Regions from separate parts of the Thauera sedimentorum genome, predicted to be linked through region 1. Evidence: riboswitches for the same ligand, from Rfam matches in the RefSeq annotation. Region 1 holds a riboswitch; the other holds the start of a gene.
What was found. Region 1 has a riboswitch for cobalamin ahead of IAI53_RS10000 (TonB-dependent receptor domain-containing protein). Riboswitches for the same ligand answer to the same signal wherever they lie in the genome.
Positions count from the first base shown of each region.

Region 2: linked by a shared signal. The riboswitch ahead of IAI53_RS01495 (energy transducer TonB) and the one ahead of IAI53_RS10000 (TonB-dependent receptor domain-containing protein) in region 1 are both predicted to bind cobalamin.

Region 1 is NZ_JACTAH010000002.1:51,631-66,082, reverse strand. Features, by position in the region: gene IAI53_RS10055 (lipopolysaccharide kinase InaA family protein) at 1-41, opposite strand, end outside; gene rfaP (lipopolysaccharide core heptose(I) kinase RfaP) at 38-877, opposite strand; gene IAI53_RS10045 (glycosyltransferase family 4 protein) at 874-2,001, opposite strand; gene waaC (lipopolysaccharide heptosyltransferase I) at 2,001-3,089, opposite strand; gene waaF (lipopolysaccharide heptosyltransferase II) at 3,090-4,145, opposite strand; gene rfaD (ADP-glyceromanno-heptose 6-epimerase) at 4,148-5,113, opposite strand; gene rfaE1 (D-glycero-beta-D-manno-heptose-7-phosphate kinase) at 5,388-6,338, opposite strand; gene cobC (alpha-ribazole phosphatase family protein) at 6,533-7,084, opposite strand; gene IAI53_RS10015 (adenosylcobinamide-GDP ribazoletransferase) at 7,069-7,839, opposite strand; gene cobT (nicotinate-nucleotide--dimethylbenzimidazole phosphoribosyltransferase) at 7,850-8,887, opposite strand; gene cobU (bifunctional adenosylcobinamide kinase/adenosylcobinamide-phosphate guanylyltransferase) at 9,050-9,601, opposite strand; cobalamin riboswitch at 9,675-9,914, shown strand; gene IAI53_RS10000 (TonB-dependent receptor domain-containing protein) at 10,040-11,848, shown strand; gene IAI53_RS09995 (FecCD family ABC transporter permease) at 11,921-12,874, shown strand; gene IAI53_RS09990 (ABC transporter ATP-binding protein) at 12,871-13,650, shown strand; gene IAI53_RS09985 (ABC transporter substrate-binding protein) at 13,655-14,452, shown strand, end outside.
Region 2 is NZ_JACTAH010000001.1:327,617-342,068, reverse strand. Features, by position in the region: gene IAI53_RS01510 (NAD+ synthase) at 23-1,639, opposite strand; gene IAI53_RS01505 (GNAT family N-acetyltransferase) at 1,816-2,943, shown strand; gene ppa (inorganic diphosphatase) at 3,010-3,537, opposite strand; cobalamin riboswitch at 3,599-3,750, shown strand; gene IAI53_RS01495 (energy transducer TonB) at 3,853-4,671, shown strand; gene IAI53_RS01490 (heavy-metal-associated domain-containing protein) at 4,695-4,904, opposite strand; gene IAI53_RS01485 (heavy metal translocating P-type ATPase) at 4,943-7,348, opposite strand; gene IAI53_RS01480 (MerR family transcriptional regulator) at 7,424-7,876, shown strand; gene IAI53_RS01475 (sulfite exporter TauE/SafE family protein) at 7,886-8,587, opposite strand; gene hemN (oxygen-independent coproporphyrinogen III oxidase) at 8,643-10,034, opposite strand; gene fnr (fumarate/nitrate reduction transcriptional regulator Fnr) at 10,152-10,892, shown strand; gene IAI53_RS01460 (hemerythrin domain-containing protein) at 10,956-11,489, opposite strand; gene IAI53_RS01455 (SirB2 family protein) at 11,491-11,886, opposite strand; gene IAI53_RS01450 (NnrS family protein) at 11,891-13,111, opposite strand; gene IAI53_RS01445 (Crp/Fnr family transcriptional regulator) at 13,181-13,867, shown strand; gene IAI53_RS01440 (PHA/PHB synthase family protein) at 13,967-14,452, opposite strand, start outside.

The sequences.
Region 1 (14,452 bases):
TGCTGTCCGAGGGCAGAGATGTCGGTATGCCAGCGAATCATTTCTGCAGAGCGGGGCGGTGGGCAAACTTGCGATCGAAGCGCAGGAGGAGGCGTTGTGCCTCGCGCTCCAGCCACTTAAGAAAACCGGCTTCGCGGACGAGGACGGTGCGCAGTGGCGCGCCGAAGTAGGCGCGCAGGAAGCGCAGCTTGTCGCGCCGGGTGAGGCCGATGCGCAAGGCGGAGAAATACAGCGCGGCGAGATCCTTGTTGCGCCAGCGCGCGGGCGTGCGGGCGCGGATCTGCACGCGGTGCAGGTCGATCAGCGACACGCGAAGTTGTGCGGGCGAGGGTGGCGGCTCGGTGGCGAGCAGGAAGTGGCAAAGGTAGAAATCGCGGTGGTTCAGCCCACCTTCGTGCAGCGTGCGCGCGATGCGCGCCACCTCCGCCAGTAGCGCACGTTTCAGCGCCAGCGGCGGCGGGGCATCAACCCAGCCGCGGGTGCAGGTGTCGAGATCGACCGCGGGCTCGATGGCCTCGGTGACCAGGAAGGAAGTCCGGTGCGTCCAGCCTCGGCCGCGCTCGCCATAGCCGACCGCGTTCATCGTCGGCACGCCGAGGCGGTGGCAGGCGCCGATGGCGCGCCATTCGTTGCCCGCGCCGAGCACCGGCAAGCGCAGGCGTGCGAGCTCGCCGAGGATCCGTCCCCAGCCGATGCCGCTTTGCAGCTTGAGGTAGTAGCCGCGCCCGTCGAGTTCGAAGCGCAGCGTGCGGCGGCCCTCGACGTCGCGGGTGATGGCGTCGGGAGGCGCATTGCGGGCGAGTTCGGCCGTGGCGGCGAAGGGGTCGCGCCCGGCCCACAGCCGGTCGAGCGGCGGCGCGAGCGTCACCTGGTTCATCCGCGACCCCGCCCGAGGATGACGTCGGCGGCACGCTCGGGCATGTCGTAGATGTCCGCGCTGTCGGCGAAGGCCAGTGCGTTGCGCGCCCAGTGCCGGCGGGCGGGCTCGTCGCTGAGCATGCGCGCCAGCTCGGCGTCGAGCTCGGCTTGCACGAAGGGGGCGCTGGATACTACTACGCCGGCATCGGCGTCGGCGACGTAATGGGCGAAGCCGCAGATACCGGTGACCAGCACCGGCAGGCCGGCGGCCAGTGCCTCCAGCAGCACGTTGCCGGTGTTCTCGTTGTAGGCCGGGTGGATGAGCAGGTCGGCGCCGAGCAGGAAGCGCGGGATGTCGGTGCGCCCCTTGAAGAAGCGCACTCGTCCGGCCACGCCGAGTTGCGCGGCCTGGCGGCGGTACGGGGCGTCGTCGTCCTGGCCGATGACCATCAGCCTGGTGCGTGCGGCGAGGGGCGGCGGCAGGGAGGCCAGCGCGGCCAGCGTGCGGTCCACACCCTTGATGCGGAAGCCCGAGCCGATCTGCAGCAGCAGCAGATCCTCGTCAGCAAGCCCGAACTCGGCGCGAAAGGCGGCGCGCACCGCGGGCGCATCGGGCGGCGCGCGGCGGTCGCGGGCGATGCCCGGTGGCAGCTGGTGGAAGCGGTGCGCCGGGGTGCCGTAGTGCTCGACGAACATCGGCTTCTGCACCGGCGACATCATCAGGATGCGGGTGTGCGCCGTGGGGTCGAACACCGCGCGCTCGTATGCGGAAAAGTGCCGGTAGCGTGGCGAGAAGCGGTAGAAGCGCCCGCGCAGTGCGCGCGCCTTCTGCTCGAAGCAGGGGTCTCCGGCGTAATACACGTCCAGCCCAGGCATCTTGTTGAAGCCGACCACGCGGTCCACCGGGCGGCGCGCGAGGTCGGCCTGCACCCAGTCTGTGAACTTACGATAGCGCCGGTGATTGACCAGGGCGCGCACCGGCACGCGCACCAGCTCGAAGCCTTCCGGTACTTCGCCCTGCCACTCCAGCACATACACGCGGATGTCGTGGCCGCGTGCCTGGCAGGCCAGCGCGATGCGCAGGAAGTTGCGCTGCATGCCACCGAAGGGGAAGTACTTGTATAGGCAGAAGGCGAGCTGCATCAGGCGTGGGCCTCGTCGAGCAGGGGTTGCAGGCGCTGCCAGACCTGTGCGGCGTCCACGCGGGTGAAGCACAGCGGCCAGTCGCGCTCCAGGTCGAAGCGCTCGCGCTCGGCCGCGCTGGGCTGGTAGGCGCAGGTCTTGGCGAGGCAGGGCGCGCAGGAGAAGTCGCTGGCCAGGTGGATCTGGCGCGGGCCCCAGGCGCCGGTGTAGCCGGGGTTGGTGGGGCCGAACAGCGAGATGGTCGGCACGTCCAGCGCGGCGGCGAGGTGGCCGAGGCCGGTGTCGACCGCCACGCAGGCGCGCGCGCCGGCAAGCTGCGCGGCAATACCGGCGAGCGGCAGCCTGGGCAGTACTGTGGCATCGGCCAGGCCAGTCGCCAGGCGTTCCGCGCGAGCCCGTTCGACCTCGTTGCCCCAGGGCAGGCGTACCGGCCAGCCGGCGGCAATGGCGGTTTCGATCAGGCGTCGCCAGTAGGCCTCGGGCCAGTGCTTGGTGGTCCAGGTGGTGCCGTGCAGGAAGACGAGATAAGGGCGGGCGTCGGCCGCCACGGCCACATTGGCGGCTTCGCCGGCGCCCGCGAGCACGCGCGTGCGGTCCAGGCCATAGCTGCCGGCTCCGGTGGGGACGGGGTAGCCGAGCGCGCGGGCGAACAGCTCGCGGGTGCGCTCCACCGCGTGGCGGCCGCGGGCGACCGGGTGGCGGTGGGTGTAGAAGCGCGCGGCCAGTGGTTCGCGGGCAGAGGCGCGGTCCAGGCCGTGCACCGGGGTGCTGGCGTAGCGGGTGAGCAGGGCACTTTTGAGCAGGCCCTGGGCGTCGATGGTGAGGTCGTGGCGGACGTGCAGTAGCTCGCGGGTGAAGCGCCGCCATTCGCCGCTGGTCCACGCGCGGAACGGCGCCTTGCGCCAGCGCCGGATGGCTACCGGGATGACGCGGTCGACCGCCGGATGCCAGGCGGGGATCTCGGCGAAGGCCTCTTCCACTACCCAGTCGAAGCGGATGCCGGGGATGGCGCGCGCGGCGTCGGTGAGCGCCGGCAGGGTGTGGATGACGTCGCCCAGCGAGGAGGTCTTGACCAGCAGCACCCGCATTCAGCGCGCCCTCGCCACCATGGGTTGTGCGACCACGCCGAGTTGGGTGAGTGCGGCCATCACGCTGGCCGGGGTGATCTCGTGCAGGCAGCGGGTGTGGCCGAGCGGACAGGTGCGCTCGAAGCACGGCGAGCACTCCAGGCGCAGGTAGCGGATGGCGACGCGTTCGGCCAGCGGCGGGGTGTGGTCCGGCGTGGAGGAGCCGTAGATCGCCACCAGCGGGCGGTCGAGCGCGGCGGCCACGTGCATCAGCCCGGAATCGTTGGTGACCGCGGCCTGCGCCATGGCGAGCAGATCCACCGCGTCGCCCAACTGGGTGCGGCCGCACAGGTTGATGACCGCGTCTTCCATGTCGGCGGCGATGATGTCGCCGAACTCGCGGTCCTTGGCCGAACCCAGCACCCAGACCTGGAAGCCGCGCTGGGCGAGGTCTTCTGCCAAGGCGGCGAAGTGCGCCAGCGGCCACTGCTTGGCCGGGCCGTACTCGGCGCCGGGCATGAAGGCCACCGCGGGGCGCTCGGCGGCGAGCCCGAGCTCAGCGCGCAGGCGTTCCTGGTTGGCCGCGTCCGGGACCAGCTTGGGGCGCGGGAAGGGTTCGGGCAGCGGTGCGCCGGCCACCCGGCCCAGCGCGACGAAGCGCTGCACGGTCATCGGCAGCGCGGCCTTGTCCAGCGGGCGGATGTCGTTGAGCAGGCCGTAGCGCATCTCGCCGCGGAATCCGGTGCGGCGCGGGATGCCGGCGAAGAAGGGCACCAGCGCGGACTTGAGCGAACCCGGCAGCACGATGGCCTGCTGGTAGCCTTCCGCGGCCAGTTCCTTGCCCAGCGCGCGGCGCTTGGCGAGGCCGAACTCGCCGTGCCCGAGCGGCATGACGATGCCGCGGCGCACTTCCGGCATGCGCTCCAGGATGGCCAGCGACCAGCCCGGGGCGAGCACGTCGATCTCGCATGGCGTGCCGGCCTTGAGGGTCTTGAACAGGCTCTGCGCCATGACCATGTCGCCGACCCAGGACGGGCCGACCACCAGGATGCGGCGCGGCGCCTTGTCTTGCGCCATGCTCACAGCCCGCGCGCGGCCAGCCAGTCGAGGTAGCGCGGCACGCCGTCTTCCACCGGCATGAAGGGGCGGTCGTAGCCGGCCGCCTGCAGCGCGCCCATGTCGGCCTCGGTGAAGCTCTGGTAGCGGCCCTTGAGGTGGTCCGGGAAGGCGATGTAGTCGATGCCGCCGCCTTCGCGGTCCTGCTCGCGGTGCCAGCGGATGGCGGCGTGGGCAACGTCGTTGAAGCTCTGCGCGCGGCCGGTGCCGACGTTGAAGATGCCCGAGACCTGCGGGTTGTCGAGCAGCCACAGGTTCACCGCGACGACGTCGTCCACATGGATGAAATCGCGGCGCTGCTCGCCCGGGCCGTAGCCGTCGGAGCCCTCGAACAGGCGCACCCGGCCGGATTCGCGCAGCTGGCCGTTGAAGTGGTAGGCCACGCTGGCCATGCTGCCCTTGTGCTGCTCGCGCGGACCATAGACGTTGAAATAGCGCAGCCCGGCGACCTGCATCGGCAGCTTGCCCAGCTGCGGGCGCAGGTGGCAGTCGAAAAGGAACTTGGAGTAGGCGTACATGTTGAGCGGCTGTTCGTGCTCGCGCGCTTCGCGGAACACCGGGCCCATGCCGTACACCGAGGCCGAGGACGCGTAGATCAGCCGCGTCTTGTGCGCGGTGCACCAGGCCAGCAGGGCCTTGGTGTACTCGTAGTTCACGCTCATCACGAAGCGGCCGTCCCATTCGGTGGTGGACGAGCACGCGCCTTCATGGAACACCGCCTCGACCTTGCCGAAGGATTCGCCGGCCTTGATGCGGGCGAGGAAGTCGTCCTTGTCCATGTAGTCGGCGATGTCGGCGTCCGACAGGTTCAGGCACTTGCGCCCGTCGGAGAGGTCGTCGACCACCAGGATGTCGCGAATGCCGCGCGCATTGAGACCCTGAACGATGTTGCTGCCGATGAAGCCGGCGCCGCCGGTGACGATGATCATGCCTGTTCTCCGTTCGATTCTTGCGAGCTGCTGCAAATTGAGCGCCCAACCTTGATACAGCGACTCACCCTCCCCTTCAAGGGGAGGGCTGGGGTGGGGATGGGTTCGAACTAGGCGCGTGCATGCGCAACCCGAGTCCGAGGGTGACCCATCCCCCACCTGTCCGTCCGGGGCGGGCTTTGCACAGCCCGCCCGCTCTGCCGGCGCGAAGCGGTGCTTCGCGAAACCCCGGCCTCGCCCCCCTTGAAGGGGGAGGGACCTGCTAAGCCTGCGCCTAGGTCTCCGATAGCGCCGCCGCGCGCAGTTCTTCCATACTCACCGTTGCCGTCCCCAGCTTGCCCACCACCACGCCGGCGGCGAGGTTGGCCAGCGCAGTGGCGTCGGCCAGCGACAGCCCGCAGGCCAGGCCCGCGCCCAGCACCGCGACCACGGTGTCGCCCGCGCCGGTGACGTCGAACACGTCGCGTGCACGGGTGGGCAGGTCCAGCGGTGCCTGCCCGCGCTGCAGCAGCGTCATGCCGCGCTCCGAGCGGGTGACCAGCAGTGCTTCCAGGTCCAGCGCCTCGCGCAGCGCCTCGCCGCGTTCGCGCAGCGTGGCCTCAGATGCACAATGGCCGACCACCGCCTCGAATTCGCTCATGTTCGGGGTGATCACCGTGGCGCCGCAGTAGCGGCCGAAATCGGTGCCTTTCGGGTCGACCACCACTGCCACGCCCTGTTCGCGCGCCACCCGGATCAGGCTGCCGACCTGGGCCAGCGTGCCCTTGCCGTAGTCGGACAGCACCACCGCGCCGCCGCCCGGCAGCGCGCCCTCGAAGGCCTGCTCGATGCCGGCGGACTCGAGCACGGCGAAGTTGTCCTCGAAGTCCAGGCGGATCAGCTGCTGATGGCGGCTGATGATGCGCAGCTTGGTGATGGTGGGGTGCTGCGGCGCCTCCAGCAGGCGGCAGGCGACGCCACCGGCGTCCAGCTTTTCACGCAGCAGGCGCCCGGCCTCGTCGCGGCCGACCAGGCCGACCAGCTCGGCGCGCCCGCCCAGCGAGGCGGCGTTGAGCGCCACGTTGCCGGCGCCGCCGGCGCGGAATTCGTCGTTCTGTACGCGGACCACCGGCACCGGGGCCTCGGGCGAGATGCGGTCGGTGGAGCCGTGCCAGTAGCGGTCGAGCATCACGTCGCCGACCACGATGATGCGACCGGCGGAGAAATCGGGCAGGGGAGGCAGCATAAACAGCGCGGCAGCCAGCAGGATGGAAAGTCCGCGATTATCCCATGAAGGCGGGGAATATCGCTCGCACGGCGTGGCAGCGATGTGCATCGCGCTTGCGGGGCAATGCAGGAGCGGCCTTGGCCGCGATGCGCCCTTCGGGAAACCTCCGCCGCATCGCGGGCAAGCCCGCGCCTACCGGGGACAGGGCTGGCTCAGCGGTTGAACCACTTCAGCACCACGCCCCAGCTCTCCACGTCCAGCCGGGTTACATGGCCGCAGGCGAAATCCAGCCCCAGCCAGCGTTCGGCCGGCAGGCCGAGGAGGTGCCCGGCGATGACGCGCAGCGGGCCGCCGTGGGCGACCACCACCACGGCTTGCTGCGGGGCGGCGGCGATGAGGCCGTCGAGCCAGCGCAGCACGCGGGCGCTCATCTCGCGCGCCGATTCGCCACCCGGGGCGCGGAAACCCAGCGGGTCGCGCGACCATTCGTCGAGCGCGCTGCCCAGGGTGTCGAAGGGCTGGCCTTCCCACTCGCCGAAGTGGATCTCCTTGAGGCGCTCGTCCAGGCGCGGGGCGCCCAGCTCTTCGGCCAGCAGGCGGGCGCGTGCCAGCGGACTGGCGTGCAGCTCGTACGCCGCGGGCAGCAGCGGGCGCAGGCGTTCGGCCACCGCAGCGGCCGGTTCGGCCAGGCCGATGTCGCGCTGGCCGTAGCACACCCCGGGCGCGATGTCCGGCTTGGGGTGGCGGATCAGGTGTAGTTCCATGCTGCGAGAATTCCGAGATAGCAGGCGAGCTCGGTGCCTTGCTGGGCGGCGCCGAGCAGGTCGCCGGTGTAGCCGCCGAGGCGGCGCAGGAAGACGCGCGCCGCCCACAACGTGAGCGCGGCCACCGCGACCAGTGCGGCCGCCGCCTGAAGTGGAGCGAGAAGGGCGAGCGGGGCGAGGCCGAAGGCGGTGGCGGCGGCGAGCTCCGCCGGACGCAAGGCGCGCGCGAGCGGTTTCGATTTCGAGCTTTCGTCCTCGCGTACGTAGGGCAGCCAGTGGATCAGGCTGGTCGAGGCGAGGCGCGACAGCGGATGCGCGGCGAGCAGCGCGAGCGCTGCGGCGGCGTGGCCGTGCGCGGCCAGCTCCACCAGCGCCGCCGCCTTGGCGAGCAGCATCAGCACCACGCCCACGGTGCCGTAGCTGCCGATGCGCGAGTCCTTCATGATGGTGAGCACCTGCGCCTTGTCCCAGCCGCCGCCCAGCCCGTCGCAGGTGTCCGCCCAGCCGTCCTCGTGGAAGGCTCCGGTGAGGCGGATGGTGACGGCCATCGACAGGATCACCGCGAGCGAGGCCGGCAGCACCAGCGCGAAGGCGAGGAAGGCGCCCGCGCCCACCCCGCCGACCACCCAGCCGACCAGCGGGAAGTAGCGTGCCGCGTGGTTGAGGCGCTCCGGCGACCACGGCACCCAGGCGGGCACCGGGATGCGGGTGAAGAAGCCCAGGGCGGTGAAGAAGAGTTCGAGCTGGTAGCGCATGGCGGCCGGATCAGGCCTCGCGGTCGCTCACGCCGGCGGATGCGAAGCTCGCCATCTCGGCGAGGAAGTTCACCGCCGCCTGCACCAGCGGGAAGGCGAGCGCCGCGCCGGTGCCTTCGCCCAGGCGCAGGTCGAGGTCCATCAGCGGTTCGGCGCCCAGGTGGGCGAGCTGCACGCGGTGGCCGGCTTCCTGCGAGCGGTGGGCGAATACGCAGTAGGGCAGCAGCGCGGGCGAGATGGCGTGCGCGGCGAGCAGCGCGGCGGTGACGATGAAACCGTCGATCAGCAGCAGCATGCCGCGCTCGGCCGCGCCCAGCATGGCGCCGGCCATCATGGCGATCTCGAAGCCGCCGTACTCGGCGAGCACCTGTAGCGGGTCGCCCGGGCGGCCGCCGCGTGCCAGCGCGGTCTCCAGCAGCGCGCGCTTGCGGGCGAGGCCGGTGTCGTCCAGCCCGGTGCCGCGGCCGGTGACGGTGGCCAACGCCTCGCCGGTCAGGCAGTGGGTGATCAGCGAGGCGGCCGCGGTGTTGCCGATGCCCATCTCGCCGAAACCCACGCAGTTGCAGCCGTTGGTGGCCAGCGCGTGGGCCAGCTCGCGGCCGCGCGCGAGGGCGGTGCGCACGGTCTCGGCGTCCATCGCCGGCTGCTCGAGGTAGTTCACCGTGCCCGCGCCGAGCTTGGCGTCGATCAGGCCGGGGCGGCGGCCGAAATCGTGGTTAACCCCGGCGTCGATCACCGTCAGGCCCAGGCTCATCTGCCGGCAGAACACGTTGATCGCCGCGCCGCCGGCGAGAAAGTTCTCCACCATCTGCCAGGTGACGTCTTGCGGAAAGGCCGACACCCCGGCGCGCGCGGCGCCGTGGTCGCCGGCGAACACCATGATGTGCGGCTGGCGCAGCTCCGGCGCCTCGGTGCCCTGCACCAGCCCGATTTGCAGCGCCAGCGCCTCCAGGCGGCCGAGCGCGCCCGGCGGCTTGGTCTTCTGGTCGATGCGCTGCTGCAGGCGCGGGGCGAGCGCGGCGTCGGGCGTGGCGATGCGGAAGTCCATGGCGGGCGGGGTCTCGTGAGGGCGGTGGATGTCCGGGGGCGGCAAGGGTAGCACGGGGCGGGCGGGACCATCCTTGACGATGGTAGGGGCAACGGTAGGAGCGGGCTTGCCCGTGATGCTGCTTTCGTTCTCCGCACGCCGCAATCGCGGCCAAGGCCGCTCCTACCCGGGGGCCTTCAGCGTGAGCGGCAGCCCCGCGGCGACGAAGGTGACGGTGTCAGCTAGTTGCGCGACCTGCTGGTTGAGCCGTCCGGCCTCGTCGCGGAACAGTCGGCCGAGCGGGTGCTCGGGGACCAGGCCGAGGCCGACTTCGTTGGACACCAGCAGGATGTGGCCGGGCAGTTGCGGCAGGGTGGCGAGCAGGGCGTCGCGCTCCTCGGTGAAGTGCGGCAGCGCGCTGGCGTCCGCGCCGGGCGGCAGGTTTTCGGCACCGTCCAGCAGATTGGCCAGCCACAGGGTGAGGCAATCGACGACCAGGCAGCGCCCGGGAGCGGCTTCGCGCGACAGCGTCGCGGCCAGGGCGCGGGGGGTCTCGACGGTGCGCCAGGCTGACGGACGGTCGTTCTGGTGGCGGCGGATGCGGGCGACCATCTCCTCGTCCAGGGCTTGCGCGGTGGCGATGACGGTGACCGCCGCAGCGCTGGCCTGTGCGCGCGTTTCGGCGTGGCGGCTCTTGCCGGAGCGGGCGCCGCCGAGTATCAGTTCTATGCTCATGAAGGGGCGTGGCGCGTGATGTCGCGCTGCACAAGTGGTGACGAACGCGCTATTATCCGCCCCGCACCCGTTCAGGGTGCAACGCGTTTCAGGTGCCCCGCGGCGGTCCACGCCAAGGGGTTAAACGGGAAACAGGTGCGCGGCCCTCAGCCGCTATGCCTGTGCTGCCCCCGCAACGGTAAGTGAGCGCAAGGCGCATCAGACGGCCACTGGGTTGATCGAGACCCGGGAAGGCGATGCGCCGAGTCCGGACGGCAAGACCGCGCCGGCACAGTTCACGAGCCCGGATACCGGCCTCGAACGCACTGGCGGATGTGCCGCGGGGTGGCGGCGACGGGCGCGTTCCATATTGCTCTCGATACCCCTCGTGTGCGCATCGTTTCGACGATTGCCACGGCGTGCGGGGACGCCCGGCGTGGCACAGGGAGCATGACTCAAATGAAAATCCGTTATTCCGCGGTGGCCCTTGCGCTGGCCGCCGCGTTTCCGTGTTCTTCCGTGGCCTTGGCGAGCGCGGAGAAGACCGCCGATGCCGTAGTGGTGACCGCAACCCGCCAGGCGCAGCGCGCCGACGAAGTCCTGGCCAGCGTCGAGGTGATCGAGCGCGAGCAGATCGAGCGCGCCGGGCAGTCGACGCTGATCGACGTCCTGCGTGCGGTCCCCGGGGTACGCGTGGCCAGCAACGGCGGACCGGGCTCGAACTCCAGTTTCTTCATCCGCGGTACCGAGTCGCGCCACGTGCTGCTGCTGATCGACGGCGTGCGCGTCGGCTCGGCGACCAGCGGGCAGGCGACGCTGGAAGCCATTCCGCTGGCGATGATCGAGCGCATCGAAGTCCTGCGCGGCCCTGCCAGCGCGCTGTACGGCTCCGAGGCGATCGGCGGCGTGATCCAGGTGTTCACCCGCAAGGGCAGCAGCGGTTTTCATCCGCAGCTGTTCGCCGGATACGGCAGCGACGATACCCGGCAGGTGAATGCCTCGCTGGCCGGCGGCGTCGAACGCTTCCGCTACAGCCTGACCCTGGGGCAGGACCGCACGCGGGGCTTCGACGCCCGCAACGAGGGTATTCACGACACCGACCGGGACGGCTTCCGCAACGCCTTCGTGAGCGCCAATCTTGCGCTCGGCCTGCGCGAGCGCGACGAGATCGGCGTGAATCTCTACCAGTCGGATGGCCGCAACTGGTATGACACCAACCTGAGCTTCGACTCCTATCTCGACAAGCGTATCGATTCGGCCGGCGTCTATGCCATCAACCAGCTCTCCGAGGGCTGGCGGAGCACCCTGCGGGTGGCGCGCAGCCGCGACCGGCTCGACAACCGGGCCACGGTGGCGCGGCCGTCGGAGTTCTACACGACGCAGGATCAGTTCTCCTGGCAGCACGACATCGACCTGCCGCTGGGCGTGCTGATGGCGGCCTTCGACTACGTCAGGAGCAGGGTGGACGGCACGACGGCGTTCACCGTCGACGAGCGCACGGTCAAGGCCTGGTCGCTCGGCTGGTCGGCGAAGCTCGACGCCCACAACATCCAGGTCAACGTGCGGCGCGACGACAACTCGCAGTTCGGTGGCAAGACCACCGGCCTGCTGGCCTACGGCTACGACATCGACCAGGAGTGGAGCGTGCGCGGCAGCATCGCCACCGCCTTCAACGCGCCCACCTTCAACCAGCTCTACTGGCCGGATACCGGTTTCGGCGGCGGCAACCCCGACCTCAAGCCGGAGCGCGCGCTCAACCGCGAGATCGGCCTGCGCTGGGACGACGGCCGCCAGACGGTGGATGCGACCTACTACGACAACAAGGTGCGCGACCTGATCAGCGGCTGGCCGCCCGCCAACCTGAACGAGGCACGGCTCAAGGGCGTGGAGCTCGCCTACCGGGTGGAGCTGGGCAATCTCGGCGTCCAGGTTGGCGTGGACTGGCTCAGCGCGCATGACGAGGCCACCGGCAACCGTCTCGCGCGCAGGGCGAGCAACGCGGCCTTCCTGAAGGTGGATCACCGCATCGGCAACTGGTCCTACGGCGTGGACGTGAACGGCCAGGGCTATCGCTACGACGACGCGGGCAACACCAATCGCCTCGGCAGCTACGGTGTGGTCGATGCCTATGTACACTACCGCCTGGCTCAGGACTGGCGCGTGGAAATGCGGGCGAACAACATCTTCGACAAGCAGTACGAACTGGCCAAGGGTTACGCGACCCCCGGCGCCAGCTATTTCGTCGGCGTGCGCTACGCCCCGCGCTAAGCTAACGTGAGCGCCGCCCACCCGCATTCCTCGCATGCCGTCCCGTCCACGGGGCGGCGGCGTGCGTGGGCGGTGATCGCCGGACTGGCGCTGGCCGGCGTGCTGGCGCAAGTATGGGCGCTGGCCGCCGGCGAGCTGGACATCCCGGCCCTTGAAGTGCTCGGCGCGCTGTTCGGCGGCGGGCAGGGCATGGGCGCGGACGTGGTGCGCGAACTGCGCCTGCCGCGCGCGGTGGCGGTGTATGCCTGTGGCGGGCTGCTGGCGATGGCCGGTGCGCTGATGCAGGTGCTGCTGCGCAATCCGCTGGCCGACCCCTACGTGCTCGGCATTTCCGGCGGCGCGGCGGTCGGCGCCCTGGCGGCGATGCTGTTCGGTCTGGCGCCGCTGCTGGTCGACGGCGCCGCCTTCGGCGGGGCGCTGGCGGCCATGCTGCTGGTGTTCGGTCTGGCGCACGGCGACGGTTCATGGACCCAGACCCGCTTGCTGCTCACCGGGGTGATCGTCGCCGCCGGCTGCGGCGCGGCGGTCACGCTGATGCTTGCGCTGGCCCCCGATACCCGGGTGCAGTCCATGCTGTTCTGGCTGATGGGCGACGCCTCCGGCGCCACCCGCCCGTGGCCGGCGCTGGCGGTGATGGCCGCCGGCCTGCTCGCCGCGCTGCCCTTCGCCCGGGAGCTCAACCTGCTGGCGCGCGGCGAACTCGCGGCGCAGGCGCTCGGCGTGCAGGTGCGCCGCCTGCGCTACCTGCTCTACGTGCTCGCCTCGCTGCTCACCGCGGTGGCGGTGACCCTGGTCGGCTCGGTCGGCTTCGTCGGCCTGGTGGTGCCGCACCTGGTGCGCTTCGTCGTCGGCAACGACCAGCGTCTGCTGCTGCCCGCGGTGATGCTGGCCGGCGGCGCGCTGCTCACCCTTGCTGACACCGCCGCGCGTACCGTGATCGCGCCGCTGCAACTGCCGGTGGGGGTGCTGACCGCGCTGATCGGCGTGCCGGTCTTCCTCTTCCTGCTGGCGAGGCGTCAGCGATGACGCCGGCCGCCGCCCCCATGCTGGAAGCGGACCGCCTCGCGCTGCAGGTCGGCGAGCGCTGGCTGTGTTGCGAGTTCAGCCTTACGCTCAAGGGTGGCGAATGCCTGGTGCTGCTCGGCCCCAACGGCGCCGGCAAGACCACCCTGCTGCATACCCTGGCGGGCCTGCGCGAACCGTCCGTGGGCAGCGTGCTGCTCGGCGGCCTGCCGTATGCCGCCTGGCGTGCCACCGAGGCCGCGCGCTTCCGCGGACTGCTGGCGCAGCAGCAGCCGGACCATTTCTCCTCCACCGTGCTGGAGACCGTGCTGGTCGGGCGACACCCCTACCTCGGGCGCTGGGGCTGGGAAGGGCCGGAGGACGAGCGCATTGCGCGCGCGGCGCTGGCCGACGTGGGGCTGGCCGACATGGCCGGGCGCGACATCCTCACCCTGTCGGGCGGCGAGCGCCAGCGCGTGGCGGTGGCCGCGCTGCTGGCCCAGGCGCCGCAGTTGCTGCTGCTCGACGAGCCCACCAACCACCTCGACCTGCATTACCAGATCGCGGTGCTCGACCTGATCCGCGGGCTGGCGGACGCCGGACGCGGCGTGGTCATGGTGCTGCACGACATCAACCTGGCGGCGCGCTACGCCGACCAGATCATCCTGCTCGACGGCCGTGGCGGCGTGCGCGCCGGGGCGCGCGACGAGGTGCTGCAGGCGGCGCTGCTGAGCGAAGCCTTCGGCCATCCGCTGCGCCGGCATGTGCTCGACGGGCGGGTCAACTTCATTCCCGACTGAACCCATGAAAACTCTCACCACGCTGTTCCGTACCCTTGTTGCCGGCCTGCTGCTGGCCGCCTCCAGCGCTGTCCTGGCCGGCGACTGCCCGCGCATCGTCAGCCAGTCGCCCTATCTGAGCGCCGCGCTCGACTGGCTGGGGCGCGGCCATTGCATCGTCGGCGTGTCGCGCTACGACACGCTCGATCTGCCGCGCACCGGCGGGGTGAAGGACCCGGACGTCGACGCCATCGAACTGCTCGCCCCGGATCTGCTGGTGGCGTCCGAAGGCACGGACGCGGCCGCCCTGCAGGACGCGCTGCCGGCCGGCGCCCGGCTGCTGCGGGTGAACGGCTTCGCCTCGCTGGCCGACGCCGAGGCGATGCTCGCCGAACTGGGGCACGCCAGCGGCGTGCCCGACGTCGATGCCCGGGTAGCCGCCTTCCGCCGCGACTGGCAGGCCGCCGCCGCACGGGTGGGCGGCAAGGGGCGGCGCGTGCTGGTGCTGTCGGCGTGCAGCGCGATGCCGTATTCCTTCGGCCGCGCCCACTTCGTCGGCGACGTGTTCGCGCATGCCGGCTTCGAGCTGGTGGAGAGCGCGCCGCGCATCCGCCACATCCGCCCCGGCGAGGAGTACGAGGATCTGCTCACCGCGGTCGACCGGCTGCAGCCGGACGTGGTGTTCTCGCTCGACCGCACCGATGCCCAGCAATGCAACGCCCTGCTCGGCCTGCTGCCGGTGCCGGTGATCCACCTCGTCGGGGAGAATTTCTTCCAGCCGGGCGCGCGCGTGCTGGCCGGGCTGGCGGAACTGGCCGACAAG
Region 2 (14,452 bases), on a different contig from region 1:
CCGGGCGGTCGGCCGCCGGCGCTCAGAATTCGTCCTGGTAGCGCGATGTTATCGGATAACGCCAGTCCCTGCCGAAGCCGCGGCGGGTCACGCGGATGCCCACCGGCGCCTGGCGGCGCTTGTATTCGTTGCGCTTGAGCATCGCCACGGTGCGCCGTACGTCCTCTTCCGGATAGCCGGCGGCGATGATCTCGCGCGGCGACTCGTCGCGCTCCATGTAGGCCTGGATGATCGCGTCGAGCACGTCGTAGGGCGGCAGCGTGTCCTGGTCGGTCTGGTCGGGCTTGAGTTCGGCGGATGGCGGGCGGGCGATGATGTTGGGCGGGATCACCTCGCCCTGGGTGTTGCGCCAGCGCGAAAGCCGGAACACGAAGGTCTTGTACAGATCCTTGAGCACCGCGAAACCGCCGGCCATGTCGCCGTACAGCGTGGCATAGCCGGTGGCCATCTCGCTCTTGTTGCCGGTGGTCAGCACGATGGCGCCGGTCTTGTTGGACAGCGCCATCAGGATCATCCCGCGGATGCGGCTCTGCAGGTTCTCCTCCGTGGTGTCGGCCGGCAGGCCGGCGAACTGCTCCGCGAGCAGGCCGCCGAAGGCCTGCATCGCCGGCTCGATCGGGATCTCGTCGTAGCGCACGCCCAGCCGGCGGACCATTTCGCGCGAGTCGTCCAGGCTCATCTGCGCGGTGTAGGGCGAGGGCATCATCACCGCGCGCACCCGCTCGGCGCCGAGCGCATCGACCGCAACCGCCAGCGTCAGCGCGGAGTCGATACCGCCGGACAGGCCGATGATCGCGCCAGGGAAGCGGTTCTTGCCCAGGTAGTCGCGCACCCCCCACTTGAGCGCCTCGTAGACCTCGGCCTCCAGCGTGCGCGGCTCGGCCTTGGCTCCCGGCAACCAGCGCCCCTCGGCAAAGCGCACCACGTCCACCCGCTCGTCGAAGGACGGCACCTGCCAGGCCAGCCCTCCCTTGCCGTCGAGCGCGAAGGAGGCGCCGTCGAACACCAGTTCGTCCTGCCCGCCGACCATGTTGCAGTACAGCACCGGCATGCCGGTGACGGCCACGCGGGCGCGCAGCACTTCATAGCGGCTGGCCTGCTTGTTCATGTGATAGGGCGAGGCGTTGAGCACCAGCAGCGCCTGCGCCCCGGCCTTGCGGGCCAGTTCGGCCGGACCCGGCTCCCATACGTCCGCACAGATGTTCACGCCCAGGCTGACGCCCTTGAGGCTGAACACGCACGCCGCCATGCCCGGATCGAAGTAGCGCTCTTCGTCGAAGACCTCGTAGTTGGGCAGCAGGAGCTTGTGATACACCGCCTGCACCACGCCGTCGCGGATCACCGAGGCCGCGTTGAAACGCTGCCGGCCGCGCTCCTCGGGATGGCCGAGGACCAGGGTGATGCCCTGGGTATGCGGCAGGATGCGTTCGATCTCGCGCGCGCAGGCGCGGTAGAAGTCCGGCCGCAGCAGCAGGTCTTCGGGCGGATAGCCGGACAGCGCCAGTTCCGGGGTGAGCAGCAGGTCGGCACCTTCGGCGCGCGCGCGCGCCAGCGCGTCGATGATGCGGTCGGCGTTGCCGACGAGGTCGCCAACGGTGAAATTGAGCTGTGCGACAGCGATCGAAAGCGTGGTATTCATGGGCCGCAACTATACCGTGTGATCCGCCTTTCCGGCGCGCCGACCTTGCGATGCAGTATTGCACAGACAAGGTGGGCAAGCCTGTGGATAAGAGCGGAACAGCTCACCCAACCCTCTGACCCGGAAACGATTTGCGCAGTTGCACAATAACTGGGCGACTGCGCGGAGGCACCAACTTGGCGGACCGTTTTCGCCTGCTCAACGGACTGAGCGACCTGCCTGCTGCCCACTGGGACGCGCTGGCCGGCTCGCAGGCCTGCCTGTCGCACGCCTACCTGCATGCACTGGAGGCCACCGGCTGCGTGGGCGGGCGCAGCGGCTGGCTGCCGCGCCACGCGACGCTGTGGCGCGACGGCACCTTGGTGGCCGCGATGCCGCTCTACGAAAAGCAGCACTCCTACGGGGAATACGTGTTCGACTGGGCCTGGGCGGAAGCCTATGCCCGCCACGGGCTGGCCTACTACCCGAAGTGGCTCGCCGCGGTGCCGTTCACACCCATCCCCGGCGCACGCCTGCTCGGCCACAGCGGCGCAGACCGCAAGGCCCTGCTCGCCGCGGTGCTGGACACGGTTGCCGACAGCGGCCTGTCGTCCTTCCACCTGCTCTTTCCCGCCGATGAAGAAGCCCCCTGGCTGGCCGAAGCCGGGCTGATGCTGCGCCACGGGGTGCAGTTCCACTGGCGCAACGCCGGCTACCGCGACTTCGAAGATTTCCTGGCCCAGCTCAACCACGACAAGCGCAAGAAGATCCGCCAGGAACGCCGCCGCGCCGCCGCACACGGGCTGAGCCTGCGCTGGCTCGACGGCCACGGCGCGAGCGCAGCCGACTGGGCCTTCTTCCACCGCTGCTACAGCCTCACCTACGCGCTGCACCGCTCCACGCCCTATCTGACCCCGGCATTCTTCCCGGCGCTGGCGGCCGCCCTGCCCGGCGGGGTGCGCCTGCTGGTCGCCGAACGGCAGGGCGAACCGGTCGCCGCCGCGTTCTTCCTGTGCGACCGCGAGGCGCTCTACGGGCGCTACTGGGGCGCGACCGAGGCGCTGCCCTTCCTGCATTTCGAGCTGTGCTACTACCAGGCCATCGACTACTGCATCGCACAGGGACTGTCGCGCTTCGAAGGCGGCGCGCAGGGCGAACACAAACTCTCGCGCGGCCTGGAACCGGTACCCACCTGCTCGGCGCACTGGATCGCAGATCCGCGCTTCCGCGACGCGGTGGACGATTTCCTCGCGCGCGAACGCAAGGGCGTGCGCTTCTACCTCGACGAACTGGCCGAACGCTCGCCCTTCCGCAGCGGGCCGTAGACGCACGAAGGCCCGCACGCGGCGGGCCTTCCATCCTGCTGCCCGGCGTTCACCGGGCCACGGCGATCACTTGGCGGCGTTGGCCAGGCCGTCGGTGATTTCCTTGCGGGCCTCGTCCACCGAGCCCCAGCCCAGCACCTTGACCCACTTGCCCGGCTCGAGATCCTTGTAGTGCTCGAAGAAGTGCACGGTCTGCTTCATCAGCAGCTCGGGCAGGTCGTCGGTGGTCTGCACCTTGTCGTACAGCGGGGTCAGCTTGGAGACCGGCACCGCCACCACCTTGGCGTCCATGCCCGACTCGTCTTCCATCTTCAGCACGCCGACCGGACGGCAGCGGATCACCACGCCCGGCAGCAGCGGGAAGGGGGTGACCACCAGCACGTCCACCGGGTCGCCGTCGCCGGCGATGGTGTGCGGCACGTAGCCGTAGTTGATCGGGTAGCGCATGGAGGTGCCCATGAAGCGATCGACGAAGACCGCGCCGCTGTCCTTGTCCACCTCGAACTTGATCGGATCGGCCTGCGCCGGAATCTCGATGATGACGTTGATGTCGTTCGGCACATCCTTGCCGGCGGGGACGTTTTCGAAGCCCATTACACAACCCTCCCATGGAAAAAGTGGGCGAAATTATACGGGAAAGCCTGCACCGCCTATAATGCAGCGCTGAATAGAAGGTGCCTTCGCCGGCTGTCGCCGCGAAGGAGAATCGGGAAACAGGTGCAAGGCCTGTGCTGCCCCCGCAACGGTATGGCGCTGGAAAGACCTTCCGCGCCGAGCCCGGAGACCGGCCTTCCAATGATGCGGCCCGGCGCCATGCACCGGCCGTGTGTGAAGCGCTGCGGGTCGGCTGCGCGTCGCGAGCCTCGTGCCCGTGTCCGCCCGCGCAATAGTCTGGTTCCGCGGGCCGAGATGAACAACCCCACGCCCTCCCTGCTGTCCTCCGGCGGCGCCCATGGCGCCACCGTGCTGCCGCCGCTGCAATGGGGCTGGCTTGCGCTGGTCGCAGGCCTGCACGTGGCCGGCCTGGCCTGGCTGGGCCTGGGCGATGAACCACTGACCCAGGCGCGCCCTGCCGAGAGCGTGGTGAGCGTCCAGCTGCTCACGCCACCGGTCGCCCAACCGACGGCGACGCCCAGCCTGCCCCCCCGGCCAGCGCAGGAACCCGTCAAACCCAAGCCGTCCGCCCAGGCGCCCAAGCCACGTCCGCTACCGCCGCCGCAGAACGCCCGTCCGGTCACGACTGCGGCAAGCCACGCGCCTGTCGTGCCCCGGCAAGCGCCGGAACCGGCCGCGGTGGTACCGGTCCCTGAGGACCACGCCGCCCGGCCGCCCGGCGAATCCGCCCCCGATCCGGCAACAGAGGTTCAACCGCCCGCCGACCAAGCCCCGGCCCCCACTACCAGCGCAGTGGCAGCGACCAGCCGGCAACAGGCGGAGACCCTGGCGCCCGCACGTTACGACGCCGATTACCTGCACAATCCCCCGCCCGGCTATCCCGCCGCCGCGCGACGCCGGGGGGAAGAAGGCCAGGTGACGCTGCGCGTCCACGTGCTGGCCTCCGGACGTGCGGCGGAAATCGAGATCGCCGAGAGCAGCAGCCACCCGCGGCTCGACCGTGCGGCGCGCGATGCCGTCGCCCACTGGCGCTTCGAGCCGGCAAGACGCGGCAGCCAGCCGGTGGACAGCTGGCTGCGGGTGCCCATCGTGTTTCGCCTGGAAGGGCGCTGAGCCGCGCCCTTGCGCGCCGGCGCTCAGGCCGGCGAGTCGAAGCCGGCCGCCTCGACCGCCGCGCGCATCTGCTCGGGGGTGACCTGCGCGGGATCGTAGCTGACCCGCGCGCTCGCCCCGTCCAGCGACACCTCCGCCTCGCTCACGCCGGCCAGCGCCTTGAGCACACCGGTCACGTTGCGCACGCAGCCGCCGCAGCTCATGCCTTCCACCTTGATCGTCACTTCATTCATCGCTTTCACTCCAGCCCTTGGGGTCCATCGAACAAAACCTATCGCCCGGCTCGCCAGCGCCGAAGCAGCAGCGAGTTGCTGACCACCGACACCGAGCTCATCGCCATCGCCGCGCCGGCCACCACCGGGTTGAGGAAACCGAGCGCCGCCAGCGGAATGCCGAGCACGTTGTAGATGAAGGCAAAGAACAGATTCTGGCGGATCTTCGCCAGCGTGGCGCGCGACAGGTCGATCGCGTCGGCCACCCCGTCCAGGCTGTTGCGCACCAGGGTGATGTCGGCGGCCTCCACCGCGACGTCGGCCCCCACGCCGATGGCGAACGATACATCGGCCGCGGCCAGCGCGGGCGCGTCGTTGATGCCGTCGCCGGCCATGCCGACCAGCTTGCCGTCCTTGCCCAGGGCCTTCACCGCCGCCGCCTTGTCGCCAGGCAGCACGCCTGCCCGGTAATCCTCAATGCCCACCTGCGCGGCAATCGTCGCCGCTGTCGCCGCATGATCGCCGGTCAACATGACGACCTCGATACCGCGAGCCTGCAAGCGCGCCACCGCGCGGGCCGAGTCCTCGCGCACCTGGTCGGCCACGCCCAGCGCGCCGGCGAAAGCACCGTCCACCGACACCGCCACCAGCGTACGGCCACCGGCCGCCAGCTCGTCGCAGAAACCTTCCGGCACCGCCGTCCCGCGCTCAGCAAGGAAACCCGGGGCACCCAGCAGCACCGTGCGGCCTTCGACACGCCCTTCCAGCCCCTTGCCACCGAAGCTCCGGACCGCTTCCACCGGCGCCAGGCTCAAGCCCTCGGCCTGGGCGTGGGCCAGTACCGCCCGCGCAATCGGATGGGCGCTGCCCTGCTCGGCCGCAGCCGCCATCTCCAGCAAGCCCCCGCTCGTCCACCCGGGCGCCGGCAGCACGTCGGTCACCGCGGGCTCGCCCCGGGTCAGCGTGCCGGTCTTGTCCACCGCCAGCACGCGCACCTTCTCGGCCAGTTCCAGCGCTTCGGCGTTCTTCACCAGCATGCCGGCACGCGCACCCTGGCCGGTGCCCACCATGATCGCGGTGGGCGTCGCCAGCCCGAGCGCGCACGGGCAGGCGATCACCAGCACCGCCACGGCGTTGATCAAGGCCTGGGCGAAGTCGCCCGACCACAGCCACCAGCCGGCGAGGGTCAGCAGCGCGAGGCCCACGACCACCGGCACGAAGACGGCCGAGATGCGGTCGGCCAGGCGCTGCACCGGCGCCTTGGAGCCCTGCGCCTGGGCGACCATGCGGATGATGCCGGCCAGCAGCGTGGACGCCCCCACCCCGGTCGCCTCGCAGCGCAGCAGGCCCTCGCCGTTGAGCGTGGCGGCGAACACCTTGTCGCCGGCGGCCTTGTCCACCGGCAGGCTCTCGCCGGTGAGCATGGCTTCGTCGAGGGCGGATTGCCCCGACAACACCACGCCGTCGACCGGCACCGAATCGCCCGGACGAACCACGAACACGTCGCCGGGACGCACGGCGGCCACGGGCAGCTCGACGAGCTGGCCGTCGCGCTCGATGCGCGCCATCTTCGGCTGCAGGCGCATCAGCGCATCCAGCGCCGCGCCGGTGCGCGCCTTGGCGCGGGCCTCCATCAGCTTGCCGAGCATCACCAGGGTGATGATCATCGCCGAGGCCTCGAAGTACACATGCTGGTCGTGCAGGCCGAGCAGGGTCACCGCCGTGCTGAACAGCCAGGCCATGCTGGTACCCAGGGCCACCAGCACGTCCATGTTGGCCCCGCCGCCACGCAGCGACGCCCAGGCGCCGCGGTAGAAGCGCGCACCGATCCAGAACTGCACCGGGGTGGCGAGCAGCAACTGCAGCCAGCGCGGAATCACGTCGTGGTGCGCATCGCCCGCCCAGCCAGCGCCCAGCATCGCCGGCATCTGCGCGGCCAGCGGCAGGGTCAGCAGCACGGCAATCCAGAACATGCGCAGGTCGCGCCGCCAGGTCTCGGCATGGCGGGCGCGCTCCTGTTCGCGCGCATCCAGCCCGGCCTCGACTGCGCCGAAACCGGCCTTCGCCACCGCGTCGATGGCCTGCTGCGGGTCCATCGCACCGGGCAGGTAGCGCAGCACCGCCCGCTCGCTGGCGAAGTTCACTGCCGCTTCCACCCCCGGCAGGCGGTTGAGCACTTTCTCCAGCCGGGTGGCGCAGGCGGCGCAGGTCATGCCGGAGATCGACAGCTCGAGCTGCTCGGGCGGCACCTCGAATCCCGCCTTGTGAATGGCCTCGACCACCGCCTGCGTCGCGGTTTCTCCGGACAGGCGTACCTGGGCCCGCTCTGCCGCGAGATTCACGCTGGCCTCCACGCCGGGCATGCGGTTGAGCACCTTTTCGATGCGGGTGGCGCAGGCCGCGCAGGTCATGCCGGCAATGGGGAGTTCGACGGTGGTGGTGTCGATGGGAGTGCGATCGTTCATGATGGTCCCGCTTGCGGACGCTGTGTCGATGGTGGCAGTCTAGACCCTGTACCAAGGTACGGAGTCAACCCCCTGATGAACACGCATACGTCCCGCCCGCCCCTTCCCTCGCGCAACGCGACAACAGCGGAACCCGGTCTGACCATAGGCCGGCTGGCTTCAGCCGCCGGGGTCGGCGTCGAGACGGTCCGTTACTACCAGCGCCGCGGCCTGATCGGCACCCCGGCTGGCCGCAAGGGCGCTTTCGGTGTGTACGACGCGCAGACGGTGTCCCGCCTGCGTTTCATCCGTCGCGCCCAAACCCTGGGGTTCAGCCTGGACGAGGTCGCCGGCCTGCTCGCGCTGGACGAGGAACGCGATCGCGACACTGCGCGCGCGCTCGCACAGGCCAAGATCGACGACATCGAAAACCGTATCCGCCAGCTGGAAGACATGCGCAGCGCCCTGAAGGGCTTGGTGCACTGCTGCGAACACACCGAGGCACCGGCCCCCTGCCCTATCCTGCAGGCCCTGGACGGAGAACGCTGAACGCCCCGTTCAGCAGACCACGCCACTCCACAGGGTGCCGCCGAGCGAGGGGGCATGGAACAGGCCGAAGACGCCGAAGCCCAGCACCGTCAGGCCGGCAGCGAAACGCACCTTGCCGTTGCGGGTGATGTCGCGGAAGCGCTTGAACAACAGGCCGGCGAGCAGCAGGTTGGGCAGCGTACCGAGGCCGAAGGCGAGCATCAGCCCCGCGCCGCGGGTCGCCGAGCCGGTCACCAGCGCGGTGGCCAGCACGCTGTAGACCAGTCCGCAGGGCAGGAATCCCCACAGCAGTCCGAGCGGGTAGCCCTGTGCCACCGAGCGCGCGGGCAGGAAGCGCCGGGTGAAAGGCTGAACGCGCCGCCAGATGTGGTGGCCGGCACGCTCGACCGGCGCCAGCAACTGGGTAAAGCCGGTGAGATACAAGCCCAGGGCAACCAGCATCAGGTTGGCCAGTACGTACAGGCCCAGCTGGATGGGCATCACCTCGTTGTACAGCATGCCCACGGTACCGAGCGCGCCGAGCAGGCCGCCGATCACCGTGTAGGTGGTGATGCGCCCGAGGTTGTAGGCCAGGTGGATCGGCCATTGCCGGCGGGTCTGCCCGGGCACCTGCACGGTGAGCGCGCCGACGATGCCGCCGCACATGCCCACGCAGTGGGTGCCGCCGAGCAGGCCGATGAGGAAGACGGCGATATAGCCGGTTTCAGGCATTCGGAAGAGCCGGAAGATGCATCAGGGCAGGCATTCTACGCCGCGCGGGGCGGGATCAGATCACCTTGGAGTAGCGCGCCCGCTCGCGGTCGGCGCGCAGGTAGCGGTCGAACACCATGGCGATGCCGCGCACCAGCAGCCGCCCCGGGGGCAGCACGCTGATCCAGTCGTCCTCGATCTTCAGCAGGCCGGCCTTCTCCATCTCGCGCAGGTCGGCGAGTTCCTCGGCGAAGTATTCCTTGAAGTCGATCAGGTGGGCGATCTGGATGGACTCGATCGACACCTCGAAATGGCACATCAGCGCCTGGATGATCGCGCGGCGCAGCAGGTCGTCGGCGGTAAGCTCGATGCCGCGCAGCACCGGCAACTCGTCCTGGTCGAGGATGTCGTAGTACTCGTCCAGGGTCTTGACGTTCTGCGCGTAGGTCGGCCCCACCTTGCTGATCGCCGACACCCCGAAGGCCAGCAGGTCGCACTCGGCGTGGGTGGAGTAGCCCTGGAAGTTGCGGTGCAGCCGCCCCTGGCGCTGGGCGATGGTGAGCTCGTCGTCCGGCTTGGCGAAGTGGTCCATGCCGATGTACACATAGCCCGCCTCGGTGAGCCGGCGGATGGCCAGTTGCAGGATCTGCAGCTTGGTGTCGGCGGTGGGCATGTCCACCGAGTTGATGCGGCGCTGCGGCTTGAACAGCTGCGGCAGGTGCGCGTAGCTGTAGAGCGAGATGCGGTCGGGAGAGATCTCCAGCACCTGCTCCAGCGTGCGGTTGAAGCTGATGATGTTCTGCTTGGGCAGGCCGTAGATCAGGTCCATGGACACCGACTTGAAGCCGGTGGCGCGCGCGGCGTCGACCACCAGCTTGGTCTCGTCGAAGCTCTGCACGCGGTTGACCGCGACCTGCACGTCATGGGCGAAATCCTGCACGCCGACGCTCATGCGGTTGAAGCCGAGGTTGGAGAGCATCTCGACGGTATCGAAGTCCACCTTGCGCGGGTCGACCTCGATGGAATACTCGCCGTTGGGCACCAGCGTGAAGTGCTGGCGCACCGAGTCCATCAGCTGGTGCATTTCCTCGTGCGACAGGAAGGTGGGCGTGCCGCCCCCCAGGTGCAGCTGGGTAACCTGCCGGCTGCCGCCCAGACAGGCGGCCTGCATCTCGATCTCCTTGGCCAGGTACTTGAGGTACTTGGCCGAGCGCCCGTGATCCTTGGTGATGATCTTGTTGCAGGCGCAGTAGTAACAGATCGTGTTACAGAAAGGGATGTGGAAGTATAATGAAAGCGGTTTGCCGAGACCGCCCACTGCCCGCTTGGCGAGCCAGTCGCGCAAGGCCTTGGCGTCAAAGGCTTCGACGAAGCGATCCGCCGTCGGGTAGGACGTATAGCGCGGCCCGTTGATGTCGAAGCGGCGGATCAACTGGGTGTCGAAGACGAGTTCTTTCTGATTGCTCATGGTCGTACGGGGCGGCAGTCTGTTCCGTAAGATCGCAGAAAGCCGTAGTTTTGTGGTTGACGTGGATCAACGAGGCTCCGTTGATCCCGGTGAGAGACGGAGCTGTTTATCTTGCAAATGAAGGCGACGGTGCCGATCTCTGTGGCAAACCTCAAGGCCGCCTGCTCTCAGTGTAACCTGCAGGAGCTGTGCCTGCCGTTCGGGATGTCGGAAAACGAGATCGACCGCCTGGACGAACTGGTGGGCGCCCGTCGCAAGATCAAGCGTCAGCAGCACCTGTACCGCGCCGGCGACCTCTTCGAGGCGATCTACGCGATCCGCGCCGGCTCCTTCAAGACCGACGTGCTGCTCGAAGACGGCCGCGAGCAGGTCACCGGTTTCCAGATGACCGGCGAGATCCTCGGTCTGGACGGCATCAGCACCGAGTTCCACACCTGCAACGCGATCGCCCTGGAAGACAGCGAGGTCTGCGTAATCCCCTACGGCAAGCTGGAAGAACTCTCGCGCGAGGTCGAAGGCCTGCAGCATCAGTTCCACAAGGTCATGAGCCGCGAAATCGTACGCGACCACGGCGTGATGATGCTGCTCGGCTCGATGCGCGCGGAAGAACGCCTGGCGGCCTTCCTGCTCAACATGTCGCAGCGCTTCACCGCGCGCGGCTTCTCGGCGGCCGAGTTCCACCTGCGCATGACGCGCGAGGAGATCGGCTCTTATCTGGGCCTCAAGCTCGAAACCGTGTCACGCGCCTTCTCGCGCTTCCAGGAAGACGGTCTGGTGGCCGTGCAGCAGAAACACATCCGCATCCTGGACATCGCCGGCCTGAAAAAGCTGCTGCACCATCAACCGGCCGGCGGCTGAAGCGCGGAGCGAGCACCGCGCAACACCGCCATCGGCCCGCGCAGTAGGTTTATTCGCACATTCTCAGCCCTGACGCCGGCGGGCGACCATGGTCTCGCTCAAGGCGGCGACGTCCTCGTCAGTCAGCAGTTCGCGGGCGTAGGGCAACAATTCGCCTTCCTCGCGGGCGATGTGCTGATGGTAGCGGCTGGCGAATTCCTCGACCTGCTCCGCGGTCAGCTCTGCCGCTTCTCCCTGTGCAATCGCCGCCAGACGTTCGCGCATGAGCGCCCAGGCGGCGAACATGCGCTGATGGTCGGCGAGGATCCAGTCGATCAGCGCCTGCAGCTGCGCGCGACGCGGCGCATCGACCCGTGCGAGCAGCACCGGAAAGAGATCGTCTTCCTCGTCCATGTGGTGATTGACCGCAGCCAGGTCGAAGTAGCGCATCACCGCGCTCGCCGCCTGCTGTGCCTGCTTGTCCGCACCATGAGCGGGCAGCCAGGCGGCCAGGCGGGCGAGCGTCTCGAGCTGCCCCTGCAGGCGGCCGTGACAGGCTTCCAGCATCTCGAGCGGGGTTTCGAATCCGGGTGCGACCGGGATCAGTGAATCGCTCATGTCAGTGAGCTCCTAAATAGACCAGAAAACCGGCGGGGCTCTTGAGCAGCGCCACGGACACTATCCACGCATAGACCGCCAGCGCCGCCAAGAACGCAGCCGCCCTGAGCGCCAGGGTGCGCCCGCGCCGCAAGGCCACCGCGCCAAGCACGATGTAGGCGAGCAGGCCGATGACCTTGGCCGTGACCCAGCCGGCGACGAAAGGGTACTGCCCGATCATCACCGCCATCGCGATGGCCGACAGCAGCAGCAGGCTGTCGACCACATGGGGCAGCACCCGGGTGAGACGATGTTCGAGCAGCGCACTGCCGGACAGCATCCACGCGCCGCGCAGCGTGAACCCGAGAATGCTCAGCACCACACAGGTCACATGCAGGTGTTTGAGTGCGAAATACATGGTCTTATCCCGGCCGTCCGTCGGCCCGCGGACGCAGGTAGATGGGCAGGTAGCGCAGCGCCCAGGTCACGAAGATGCCCAGCCAGCCGGCTACCGCGGCCAGCATCAGCCAGGGAGAGAGCACAGCGGGCGCAAGGTCGGCGAGGATGCGCAGCAGCACGACCCCCTGCATGGCGAGGAACAGCGACCAGGTCAGCTGGTCGGCCGCCAGCGGCTGGCCCGAATGGCCCAGGGTGACCCGCGACACCATGCCGAGCACGATGGAGCCGAAGAAGCCGATCCCCAGCGCGTGCAGCGGCGCCAGGCCCAGGCCGTACCAGCCGAGCTGGGCGCCCGCGGCCTGCGCTGCGGACAGCAGCAGGGCCACGCCCAGCCACGCGAAACCGATGTGCAGCATGCCCAGCAGGCGCACGCGCTGGGCAGCCACCGGTCGCCAGCGGATGCACAGCCACAGCGCGACCAGACCGGCCGGCAGATCGACGACCCAGCGCCAGCCGCCGAGTTCGGCCATGCCGAGCGCGCCATGGACGAAACTCGCCCCCAGCATCAGCAACAGCGCCCAGCGCGGACGGACGATGACGTAGTCCGGAATGATGTTGCTGGAGAAAAAGGGCACCATGCGGTGGCAGACCGAGAAGAACACCGGCAGCAGGAACCACCACACGCCGGCCTCGATACCCACGCGCGCCCAGCCTGCCCCGCCGCCGAGCGCGAACACCAGCCAGGCGAAGATGCTCAACCCGCCGCCCGCCACACCCAGCCAGGTGGCCCGGGCGTGCAGCGGGTCGGGCTGGGAACGGAAGGCCACCCGCCACAGCACCGCGGCAAGCCTGGCCCAGCCGTACAGCACCCCGGCGAGGCCCGCGGCGAGCAAGGGCGCGAACCACAGGCCCGGGATCACCGCCGCCCAGCCGAGCGCGAGAATGCGCCAGGCGCCCAGCCACTGCTGCGGAGCGATGTCACCCATGCTCTGCCAGCGCGGCATCGCGGTGAACAGGAAGCCGAAGATGAAGAAGGGAAACACGCCTCCGACGGTCAGCAGCGCATGCCCCCAGCCCGGCGGCAGCGCCCACCCGAGCGCAGGAAGGAGCCCCGCCCGGGCGCCGAGCTCGACGGCCCAGAGCAGGAAGACGAGCAGCAGCATCACGCCGCCGGACAGGAACATGGCCCGGTGGGGCGCGAAGAACAGCGGACGACCCGCAGCGGCCGGTGAAGAAACTGCCATGCCTGCTCACCTCAACATGCCTGCCCCATCTTGGGGCGGGCTAGAATGTACGAAAAACGGAGATCACCCATGCCCATTCCTTCCCAGGACATCCCCGACCTGCTGCGTCTCGTGCCTCTCTTCGGCGAACTGTCGGACGAAGACATCGAGCGCGTGTCCCGCTTTACCCGCGAGAAGCGCCTGGAAAAGGGCGAAGTGCTCTTCCAGCGCGGCGATCAGGCGCACGGCTTCTACTTCGTCGTCACCGGCCAGGTGAAGCTCGCGTTCTCCTCGGCGCAGGGCAACGAGAAGGTGGTCGAGGTCATCGGCCCGCAGCAGAGCTTCGGCGAGGCGGTGATGTTCATGAGCCGCCCCTACCCGGTGTTCGCCGAGGCGCTGGTCGACACGCAACTGCTGCACATCGGCCAGAGCGTGGTCTCCGAGCTGATCGACCAGGATTCGTCCTTCGCGCGCAAGCTGCTCGCCGGCATGGCGATCCGCCTGCACAGCATGGTGCGCGACGTGGAAACCTATTCCCTGCGCTCCAGCACCCAGCGCGTCATCGGCTACCTGCTGCAACAGTCGGACGAATCCGACGGCGGCGGGCGCGAGTTCGACCTGGCCGTCAGCAAGCAGGTCATCGCCTCACGCCTGAACCTGACCCCGGAGACCCTGTCGCGCATCTTCCACGACCTCTCAGAAGCCGGTCTCGTCACCGTGCGCGGCAAGCACATCACCCTGCACGATCCCGCTCGCCTGGCGCGCTATCAGAACTGAAGGCGTGTCGAAGGCTGCACGGAAACCAGGACGTAATTGTCCGCGGCCGCGCCGCGGCAGCCTTGACAGCGGTCAAGTGGGAACCGGCGGGGAAGGGATTCAGCGCTCCAGCACGTAGGTGCCGGGGGCCGCGGCCAGCGCCGGCATGTCCTTGCTGGCCGCCGGGCGGGCGTCGACCAGTTCGCCGCAGCGCGGCTTGAGCCAGGCCATCCAGTCTTCCCACCAGCTGCCGGCATGCTCCTCGGCGCGCGCCTGCCAGGCCTCCGCCGGTTCGGTGCGATGTGCATCGGCGACCCAGTACTTGCGCTTGGGCGGCGTGACCGGTGGATTGACGATACCGAGGATGTGGCCCGAGCTCGACAGCACGAAGCGCTTCGCACCGCCCACGTGGTGGTTGACCTTGTAGGTCTGCAGCCACGGGGCGATGTGGTCGTCTTCGGCCGACACCGCGTACAAGGGCTGGACGATGCGGCCGAGGTCCAAGGGCTCGCCGGCAACCTTGAGCGCGTCGGCCTGCACCAGGCGGTTGTGCAGGTAGAGCTCCTGCAGATACCAGGCGTGCATGCGGAACGGCATGCGGGTGGT